3 regions of the Micrococcus sp. Mcc89 genome follow, and region 2 is predicted to be linked to each of the others. Evidence: riboswitches for the same ligand, from Rfam matches in the RefSeq annotation. Region 2 holds a riboswitch; each other region holds the start of a gene.
What was found. A riboswitch is a leader RNA that binds a small molecule or an ion and turns the genes downstream of it on or off. The one in region 2 is predicted to bind thiamine pyrophosphate.
Positions count from the first base shown of each region.

Region 1 (3,248 bases), on a different contig from region 2:
GGCTGAGGGCGGGACCTCCGGGCTTCGACACGTTCGAGGCGGGAAATCCGGCGAATACGCACCTCGGGACGTCCCATGAGGTCGATTTCCCGCCTCGAATGCCGGTGACCCGGACCTCCCGCTCCGCTCGAGCGTCCGGGTCCGCAGAACCCAGAAGAGCCGGACCACCGTGTCGCCACGGGGGTCCGGCTCTGTTCGCTCGTGCCCCCGGCAGGATTCGAACCTGCGGCCTTCTGCTCCGGAGGCAGACGCTCTATCCCCTGAGCTACGGAGGCGGGGGTCGCGACGCGTCGAGCGCGTTGCGGACTCGTCGACTCTACACCATCAGGACGGCCCGTCCGTGACCTCCCCGCGGGGCGCGTCAGCCGGGCAGGCCCGCGCGCAGGGTCCGGGCCGCGGCCTCGGGGTCCTCGGCCTGCGTCACGGCGCGGACCACCACGATCCGTTCCGCCCCGGCCGCGCGGACCTCGGGCAGCCGGTCCGCGTCGACGCCGCCGATGGCGAACCACGGCCGCGCCCCCGCCGGGTCCTCCGCGTCCAGGCGTGCGGCGAGGGTCGGCAGTTCCAGTCCGACGGCGGCCCGGCCCGGCTTCGTGGGCGTCGCCCACACCGGCCCCGTGCAGAAGTAGTCCAGGCCGTCCTCCGCGCGGGCGCCGCGCACCTGCGCCTCGGTGTGGCACGAGCGGCCGAGCACCACGTCCGGGCCCAGCAGGGCGCGGCACTGCGCGGTGGTCAGGTCGGTCTGGCCCGTGTGGAACACGTCCACCCCGGCCAGGGCGGCGACGTCGGCGCGGTCGTTGGCGGCCGAGAGCGCCCCGTGCTCCCGGGCCAGCGGGACGAGCGTGGCGAACGCGGCCAGCTCGACCGCCACGTCCACGGCCTTGTCCCGCACCTGGATCACGTCTACTCCGCCGCGGAACGCCGCCGCGCAGAAGTCGGCGAACGCGGCCGTGTCGAGCGTGCCGTCCGGGCGCAGGAACCGCTGCAGGTCGGTGCAGACGTACAGCCGGGAGGCGGCGAGGCGGGCGCGGCGGCGCGCGCCGGGGCCGGTGCCGCCGTCGTCGCGGCCGGCCGCGGTCATCAGGAGCGGATCGGGGGAGTGCATGCGCCCACTGTGGCAGACTGGCCGCTGTTCCATGGGAGCCCGGGCCGCACACGCCGGGCTGAGAGGGCCGCAGGGGCGCACCGCGCCGGCGCGGCCGACCATCACCACTCGATGCGGGTCATGCCGCCGTGAGGAGGACCGGTCCGTGCACGTGGCCGTCGTCGGGGCCGGGATCATCGGCCTCACCGCCGCCGTGCGTCTGCGTGCCGCAGGCCACGCCGTCACCCTGATCGCCCCCGAGCTGGACGCCGCCGGGCGCCCGCACGCCGTGGCCGGGGCCACCCACGCCGCGGCGGGGATGCTCGCGCCGCTCGCCGAGACCCAGTTCAGCCAGGACGACCTCGCCCCGCTGCTGCAGGCCGGCTGGGAGGCCTACCCGGCCCTCGTGGACCTGCTCGCCGCCTTCACCGATGTGGAGACGGGCTTCCTCGCACAGGGCGCCTGGATCGTGGCCGCGGACCCCTCGGACGCCCGCGCCTGGGACCACGTGCTCGAGCACGCCTCGATCCTCGGTCGCCGGGTCGAGCCCGTCTCCGTCCGCGCGCTGCGCCGCGCCGAGCCCGCCCTGGCCCCGGGCCTGGCCGCCGGCTTCGACGCCCCGGACGACCATCAGGTGGACCCGCGACGGCTCGCCGCCGCCTGCGTCGCCGCCCTGCGCGCCGAGACCGGACCCGACGGCGGCCCGCTCCCGGTCGGCGCCGGACCCGCCGCCCGGTTCGTGGCCGGACGCGTCACCGCCGCCGGCCCGGAGGGCGAGGGGGTGCGCCTCACGCTGGCCGACGGGGGCGTCCTCACCGCCGACGGCGCGGTCCTCGCCGCGGGCCTGGGCCACCGCGGGATCGGCGGCGCGGCCACCGCCGTCGAGGTCCCGCTGCGCCCCGTCCACGGCGACGTGCTGCGTCTGCGGGTGCGCCCCGAGCAGCTGCTGCCGGGGGAGTCGCACCTGATCACCCGCACCGTCCGCGGCCTCGTCCACGGGCGCCAGGTCTACCTCGTGCCCCGCGCGGACGGCACCCTCGTGGTCGGCGCCTCGGCCCGCGAGGACGGCCTGGCCGGCACCTCCGCCGGGGCCGTGCTGGACCTGCTCGCCGACGCCGCCGCGATCCTGCCCGCCGTCCGCGAGTGCGAGCTGGTCGAGATCACCACCGCCGCCCGCCCCGGCACCCCCGACGACGCCCCGCGCGTGCTCGCCGTGCCCGAGGCTCCGGGCGCCGTCGTCGCCACCGGCTTCCACCGTCACGGGATCCTGCTCGCCCCCTGGGCGGCCGGGCGGATCCTCGAGCTGCTGCACGCCCGCCTGAAGGAGATCGCATGAGCACCCTCCCCCTGACCCTCAACGGAGAGCCCGCCGAGCTGGCCGTGGCCACCGTCCGCGACGTCGTCGCGCACGTCACCGGGCGCGCGATCGGCGAGGACGGCGCCGCCGCGGACGGGCGGCGGCTCGGCGTGGCCGTGGCGGTCGGCGGCGAGGTCGTGCCCCGGTCGGCCTGGGCCACCCGGGAGCTGGCCGCCGGGGACGAGGTCGACGTCGTCACCGCGGTGCAGGGGGGCTGAGCGATGGCCGAGCACCGCACCCCGCCCGCCGCCCCCGCGATCCCGCCGCTGCGGATCGGCGGCTACGACCTGGCCTCCCGGCTCATCATGGGCACGGGCGGCATCACCGACCTGACCGCCCTCGAGGGCGCCCTCGTCGCCTCCGGCACCACGCTCACCACCGTGGCGCTGCGCCGCTGGTCCGCGGACACCCGTGACGGCCTGGTCGCGCTGCTGGACCGCCTCGGCATCGACGTGCTGCCCAACACCGCCGGCTGCTACACCGCCCGGGACGCCGTGCTCACCGCCCGGCTCGGCCGGGAGGCGCTCGAGACCGACCTCGTGAAGGTCGAGGTCATCGCCGATGAGCGCACCCTGCTGCCCGACGTCGTCGAGACCCTCGAGGCCACCGAGCGGCTCGCCGCCGACGGCTTCACCGTCCTGGCCTACACCTCGGACGACCCCGCCATGGCGCTGCGCCTCGAGCAGGCCGGCGCCGCCGCCGTCATGCCGCTGGGCTCGCCGATCGGCTCGGGGCTGGGCATCCTCAACCGCGCACACCTGGAGCTGATCGTCTCCCGCGCCTCCGTGCCGATCGTGCTCGACGCCG
Region 1 covers NZ_JALJRI010000030.1:99,495-102,742, forward strand. The annotation lists gene thiD (bifunctional hydroxymethylpyrimidine kinase/phosphomethylpyrimidine kinase) at 1-6, shown strand, start outside; tRNA gene NR072_RS04450 (tRNA-Arg) at 203-275, opposite strand; gene thiE (thiamine phosphate synthase) at 362-1,105, opposite strand; TPP riboswitch at 1,127-1,257, shown strand; gene NR072_RS04460 (FAD-dependent oxidoreductase) at 1,251-2,420, shown strand; gene thiS (sulfur carrier protein ThiS) at 2,417-2,659, shown strand; gene NR072_RS04470 (thiazole synthase) at 2,663-3,248, shown strand, end outside.
Region 1: another riboswitch for thiamine pyrophosphate. It lies ahead of NR072_RS04460 (FAD-dependent oxidoreductase); the one in region 2 lies ahead of NR072_RS00845 (thiamine ABC transporter substrate binding subunit).

Region 2 (3,248 bases):
ACTCGAGCGTGCCGTAGCCGGGCCGGCCGAGCGTCTGGACGATGCCGAACGCGGACGCGCAGAACAGGAACACCAGGGCCGCGCTCGCGGCGATCGCCGGGGCGAGCTGGGGCAGCGTCACGGTGCGGAACGCCCGCCACGGCGAGGCGCCCAGGGTGCGGGCGGCCTCGGTCTGGCGGGGGTCCAGCGCGTTCCACAGCGCGCCCACCTGGCGCACCACCACGGACACGTTGAAGAAGACCATGGCCAGCACGACGGCGGTGGTCGTCTGGTCCAGCCCGGTGAAGCCCAGCGGTCCGCCGGGGGCGAGCAGGGCGCGGAACGCGACGCCGACCACCACCGTGGGCAGGACGAACGGCACGAGCACGAGGGCGCGGAGCACGGCCCGCCCCGGGACGCGACGCCGGTGCAGCACGAACGCGGTCGGCAGGCCGAGCGCCACCGAGACCACCGTGCCGGCGGCGGCCATCCCGAGCGTCTGGCCGAGGATGCGCCACGTGCGTTCGCGGGCGAGGGTCTCCCCGAAGGCGGTGAGGTCCACGGCGCCGGTGAACGCGTCGGCGTCGCCGCCGATCCCGCGCCAGAGCATGGCCGCCACGGGCCACGCGAAGAAGACGAGCAGGAAGGCGACCGGCAGGACGGCGGCCACCAGCCACCACGGGCTGAGCCCGTCCCCCCGGCCGCGCGCCCGCCGGCGCGGCAGGTCCGTGCCGGGGGCCGCGACCTCGGTGAGCGCGGACATCAGCGCCGGGAGGCCTCGGCCAGGGCGGTCCACTCCTTCAGCAGGTCCTCGCGGCGCTCGTCGATGCGGGCGGGGTCCGGGGTGATGGCGTCCTCGACGAGCGGCGCGTTCTGCGCCCATTCCTCGGGCAGCTGCACCGACTCGTCGATCGGGTACATGTACATCGACTCGGGCAGGGCGGACTGGACCTCCTCGGTGAGCATGAAGTCCACGAACGCCTGCGCGCCCTCGGGGTTCTTCGCGCCCTCGAGCACGCCGGCGTACTCGACCTGCGGGGTGCAGGAGTCCTCGATCACCTCGGTCTCGGGGGCGAACGCGGGGGAGGAGGAGTAGGAGAGCACCACCGGGAACTGACCCTTGCCCTCGCCGCCGGAGAAGTCCGAGTTGTAGGCGTCGGACCAGCTGTCGGCGACCTTGCCGCCGTGCTCCATCAGGCCCTGCCACCAGTCCCGCCAGCCGTCGTCGCCGTACTTCTCCGTGGTGGCCGCGAGCAGCGCCAGGCCGGGGGAGGAGGCCACGGGGGAGGTGGCGACCGTCAGCTTCGCGTACTCGGGGTCGTCGAGCTGGTCGATCGAGGTGGGGGCCTCGACGTCGTGGGCGGTGAACCACGCCGGATCCGTGTTGAAGCACACCTGGCCCTGGTCCACCGGGGTCATGCGGTCCTCCACCATCCGGTCCTGCACGGAGGCGGGCAGGTCCTTCGGGGTGTAGGCGGCGACGACGCCCTCGCGGACGAGGCGGTGCGCCGAGTGGTCCTCCACGCCGTAGACGCCGTCCACGGTGGGCTCGTCCTTGGCCAGCAGGAGCTGGTTCACCACGCTGCCGGCGTCGCCGGGGGCCGTGGTCTTCAGGGTGTAGCCGGACTCCTGCTCGAACTTCTGGACGAGCTCCTGGGGCAGGTTGAACGAGTCGTGCGTCATGATCGTCACGGTCGTCGACTCGCCGCCGGCCCCGGAGGCGGACGACGACGCCCCGTCGCCGGACGAGCCGGACACCGAACAGCCGGTGAGGGCGAGGGCGGCCACCGAGAGGGCGGCGAGGGCGCGGTGCGGGGTGCGGGACATGGCGGTTCTCCTCTGTCTGGGACGGCAGAGGGGCCGGGACGAGGCCGCCACCGGAATCCCGGGACGACGTCGACCGGGAGACTCGACTTCCTTCGCCGGTGCGGACCGGAGCAGGTTCGAGGGTCTGCGGCGGACCGCACTCTCAGCGCCGCGCGGGCGCTCCCCTGTCGATGTGGACTGGTCCCGACCCTACCCCGTCCGGCCCGCGCATAGACTGCCCGCGTGAGCGCCGCACAGCCCGCGGGGGTGACCCCGCCGCCCGCCTCGTCCAGCCCCGCCTCCGACTGGGACATCCGCCGCCCCCACCGCATGTGGCCGCGCATGCTGGTGATCGTCCTGACGCTCGCGGGCCTGGTGCTGGTGGTGCAGTTCTTCCAGGGGATCGCCTCCATCGCGGCGCCCGTCTTCCTGGGGCTGAACCTCGTGATCGTGGCCTACCCCCTGCAGGCCTGGCTCATCCGCCGGGGCCTGCACCCCGTGCTCGGGGCCGCCACCACCGTCCTGCTGGTCGTCGCGGTGATGGCCGTGTTCGGGGGCATGATGGTGTGGTCCGGCCTCGAGCTGGTGGCGGAGCTGCCCAAGTACGCGGACCGCTTCCAGCAGATCGTCCTGGACGTCTCGCACTGGCTCAACGAGCGCGGCGTGACCCCGGACATGGTGTCCCAGCAGCTGGCCTCGATCGACATGAGCACCGTGACCGGGACGGCCGTCAGCGCCATCACGAAGATCGCCACGAACGTCTACGCGGTCTTCGGCCTGCTCGTCACCGTGATCATGGGCATGTTCTTCCTCGCGATGGACTCGATGGACGTCGAACGCCGCGTCCGCCTGCTCAGCACCGCCCGCCACGAGTTCGGCCACGCCCTGGTCGAGTTCGCCCAGGGCGTGCGCCGCTACTGGGTGGTCACCACGGTGTTCGGCCTGATCGTGGCGGTGCTGGACGTGATTGCCCTCATGCTGATCGGCGTGCCGCTCGCGCTCGTGTGGGGCGTGCTCAGCTTCCTCACCAACTACATCCCGAACATCGGCTTCATCATCGGCCTGCTGCCGCCGGCCGTCCTGGGCCTGGCGGCGGGCGGCTGGTCCGACTTCCTGTGGGTGGTGGTCAGCTACTCGGTGCTGAACTTCGTGCTGCAGTCCGTGATCCAGCCCAAGGTGGCCGGCGACGCGATCGGCGTGATCCCCACCGTCAGCTTCCTCTCCCTGCTCTTCTGGGCCTGGGTCCTCGGCCCGCTCGGCGCCATCCTCGCGCTGCCCTGCACGCTGCTGGCCAAGGCCGTGCTGATCGACGCCGACCCGAACGCCCGCTGGATCAACGCGCTCATCGCCTCGGACCTGAAGGGCATGGAGCGCCGTCAGTCCTCGCTCCTGGAACGGCTGCGCCCGGCGGCCTGGCGGTCCGACGCGCACGGGAAGGACGAGGACCGCGCCCCGGCGGACGG
Region 2 covers NZ_JALJRI010000009.1:13,652-16,899, forward strand. The annotation lists gene NR072_RS00840 (iron ABC transporter permease) at 1-742, opposite strand, end outside; gene NR072_RS00845 (thiamine ABC transporter substrate binding subunit) at 742-1,806, opposite strand; TPP riboswitch at 1,877-1,982, opposite strand; gene NR072_RS00850 (AI-2E family transporter) at 2,029-3,248, shown strand, end outside.

Region 3 (3,248 bases), on a different contig from region 2:
CGTGACATAGCAGAGCATCGCGGTGCCGTAGCGGGCGATCTCGGTGGCGCCGATGGCCGAGGTGATGTGGTCGTACGCCGGGGCGATGTCCGTGACGAGGGGGCCGAGCGTGTAGAACGGGGCGCCCTTGCACAGCTCCTGCTGGCGCTCCACGTTCTCCCGCACCAGGTGCAGCGGGATGTGGCCGGGGCCCTCCACCATGACCTGGACGTCGTACGCCCACGCCCGCTCCGTCAGCTCGGCGAGCGTGTCGAGCTCGGCGAACTGGGCGGCGTCGTTGGCGTCCGCCACGGAGCCCGGCCGCAGGCCGTCGCCCAGGGAGAACGCGACGTCGTAGCGCGCGAAGATCTCGCAGAGCTCGTCGTAGTTCTCGTAGAGGAAGTTCTCCTTGTGGTGGCCCAGGCACCAGCCGGCCATGATCGAGCCGCCGCGGGAGACGATGCCGGTCACGCGGTCCGCGGACAGCGGCACGTGGCGCAGCAGCACGCCGGCGTGCACGGTCATGTAGTCCACGCCCTGCTCGCACTGCTCGATCACGGTGTCGCGGAAGATCTCCCAGGTCAGGGCCTGGTGGTCGCCGCCGACCTTCTCGAGGGCCTGGTAGATCGGCACGGTGCCGATCGGCACGGGGGAGTTGCGCAGGATCCACTCGCGGGTGGTGTGGATGTCGTCGCCCGTGGACAGGTCCATCACGGTGTCCGCGCCCCAGCGGGTGGCCCACTGCAGCTTCGAGACCTCCTCGGCGATCGACGACGTCACCGCCGAGTTGCCGATGTTCGCGTTGACCTTCACGGCGAACGCCTTGCCGATGATCATCGGCTCCGACTCGGGGTGGTTCACGTTCGCCGGGATGATGGCGCGGCCGGCCGCGACCTCGGAGCGCACCAGCTCCACGTCCACGCCCTCGCGCAGGGCGACGTAGCGCATCTCCGGGGTGATCTCGCCGCGCCGGGCGTAGTGCATCTGGGTGACGCGCGCGCCCTCCTTGGCGCGCAGCGGGGGGCGGCGCTCGCCGGCCCACTCCTGTGAGGCGGCGCCGCGGCGCACGGCCGAGCGGCCGTCGTCGAGCAGGTCGCGCTCGCGGCCCTCGTACTCCTCGACGTCGCCGCGGGCGCGGATCCACTCGGCGCGCTGGGCCGGCAGGCCGCGCTCGGGCACGGAGCCCGGGCCCATGGTGCGGTAGACGGTCAGGGGCGCGTTGGGCGTGCCGTCGGGGGAGTCGTCCTGGTGGACCTCGGTGACGGGCACGCGGATGCCGTGCTCGGCGTCCTCGAGCCATCCCAGACGGTGCGTGGGGTAGTTCTCCTCGGCGACGACCTCGGCCGTCGACTCGGCTGCGGGCAGGGGGGTGCGCTCGGAAACGGACATGGCCGCTGCTCCTTCTTCCTTCGCCGGAATGACCCGGACAGGTTCAGACGGTCTCCGGGCGGCGTCAGCCCGGTCTCAGCCCCGTGCCGTGGGGCTCCCGTGGGATGCGAGCGACCCTAGCACGTCCCCCGCGGCGCCTCACCGTCCGCCGTCCGGCCATGCGGCCGGGCGCTCAGGCGCGCGCCGCGCGGGCCGCCCGGCGGCGTACCGTGGAGCGCTCGACGATCCACGTCACGACCAGCATCACGATGATGACGAGGCCGGCGTAGCCGAGGACGGGGTAGACGGTGCCCACGAGGTCGGAGAAGCCGACGCTCGAGAGCAGGGTGGCGGCCAGGGCCGTGACGACGGCGATGACCCAGCCCGGCACGCGGCGCATCGAGGACAGCAGGGCGATGCGCTCCACCCCGCCGTACAGGCACGAGACCGCCGTCGTGAACTGCGCCAGCAGCAGGACGACCGTGTACAGCAGGGCGGCCCAGCCGCCGATCATCGCGGCCAGCTCGACCATGGGCAGCTCGGCGCGGCCGATCAGCTGGGCGTGGGCGGTCAGCGCGGCCATCACCGCGCCGGCCATCACCACGAGGCCCAGGGCCCCGAGCCCGGCCCCGGCGACGAGGGAGCGGCCCGACGAGGAGCTCTCCTCGCCGATCGGGGCGAGCACCGCGTAGGCCAGCTGGATGTTGAAGGCCACGTACAGCACGCCCGAGAGCCACCACTGGTTGATCAGCGGGGACGAGGTCACGAGCGCGGCGACGTCGTCCACCGCGGCCCCCGGGTTCGCCAACCCCCACACCGCGACGCCGACGGCGACCACGATGATCAGGGGGACCACCACGGCCTGGACGCGCACGAGGCCCGTGATGCCGGCCAGCACCGAGACCACGCAGACGGTGGCCATCACCAGCGAGCCCACGAGCGAGGGCAGCCCGAACGCGGTGTGCACCGCCGCCCCGGCCCCGGCCAGCATGATCACCAGCGTCCCCAGCAGGGACGTGGTGATGGACAGGTCCGCGAACCAGGTGGGCACGCGCGACGTCGTGGGGTTCACGATCCGGTGGATGTCCGTGGTCCGCAGCTTCTGCGCCAGCCGCAGCACGATCACCGCGAGCAGGAAGAACAGCGCGCCGGCGATCACGAGCGCCCCCGTGCCGCCCCAGAGGCCGAAGCTCACGAAGTACTGCAGGATCTCGTTGCCCGAGGCGTACCCGGCGCCGATGGTGGTGCCGATGAACGTGGCGGCGATCCCGAGCGGGGAGGTCGGCCGCAGCGGCGCCGACTCCTCGGCTCGGCCGGGGTGCGCGGGAGAGCTCTCTGTGACGTGGGACATGCGACTACATTCTCATGGGCGGGATCGGCCCGGCCCGGGCGGCCGATCCGCCCCGACCCGAAGGAGCCCCCGCATGACCTCCGCCGTCCCCCGTGTGCTCAGCATCGCCGGCTCCGACTCCGGCGGCGGCGCCGGTGTCCAGGCCGACCTGAAGACCATCGCCGCGTGGGGCGGCTACGGGATGACCGCGATCACCGCGATCACCGCCCAGAACACGCAGGGCGTGCAGGCCGTCCACCCGCTGCCGGTGGACGTGGTGCGCGCCCAGCTCGACTCGGTCGCCGCCGACATCGCCGTGGACGTCGTGAAGATCGGCATGCTCGGCACGGTGGAGCTCATGCGGGCCGTCGCCGGCTGGCTCGAGGAGACCCGGCCCGCCGTCGTCGTGCTGGACCCGGTCATGGTGGCCTCGAGCGGGGACGCCCTCACCGCGGTGGGCGACGACGACGGGCGCGCCGCGTGGGCCCGGCTGCTGCGGGTGGCGCACCTGGTGACACCCAACCTGCCCGAGCTGGCCCGGCTGACCGGGCGGGACGCGACGGACTGGGAC
Region 3 covers NZ_JALJRI010000030.1:95,875-99,122, forward strand. The annotation lists gene thiC (phosphomethylpyrimidine synthase ThiC) at 1-1,368, opposite strand, end outside; TPP riboswitch at 1,365-1,479, opposite strand; gene NR072_RS04440 (hypothetical protein) at 1,541-2,698, opposite strand; gene thiD (bifunctional hydroxymethylpyrimidine kinase/phosphomethylpyrimidine kinase) at 2,772-3,248, shown strand, end outside.
Region 3: another riboswitch for thiamine pyrophosphate. It lies ahead of thiC (phosphomethylpyrimidine synthase ThiC); the one in region 2 lies ahead of NR072_RS00845 (thiamine ABC transporter substrate binding subunit).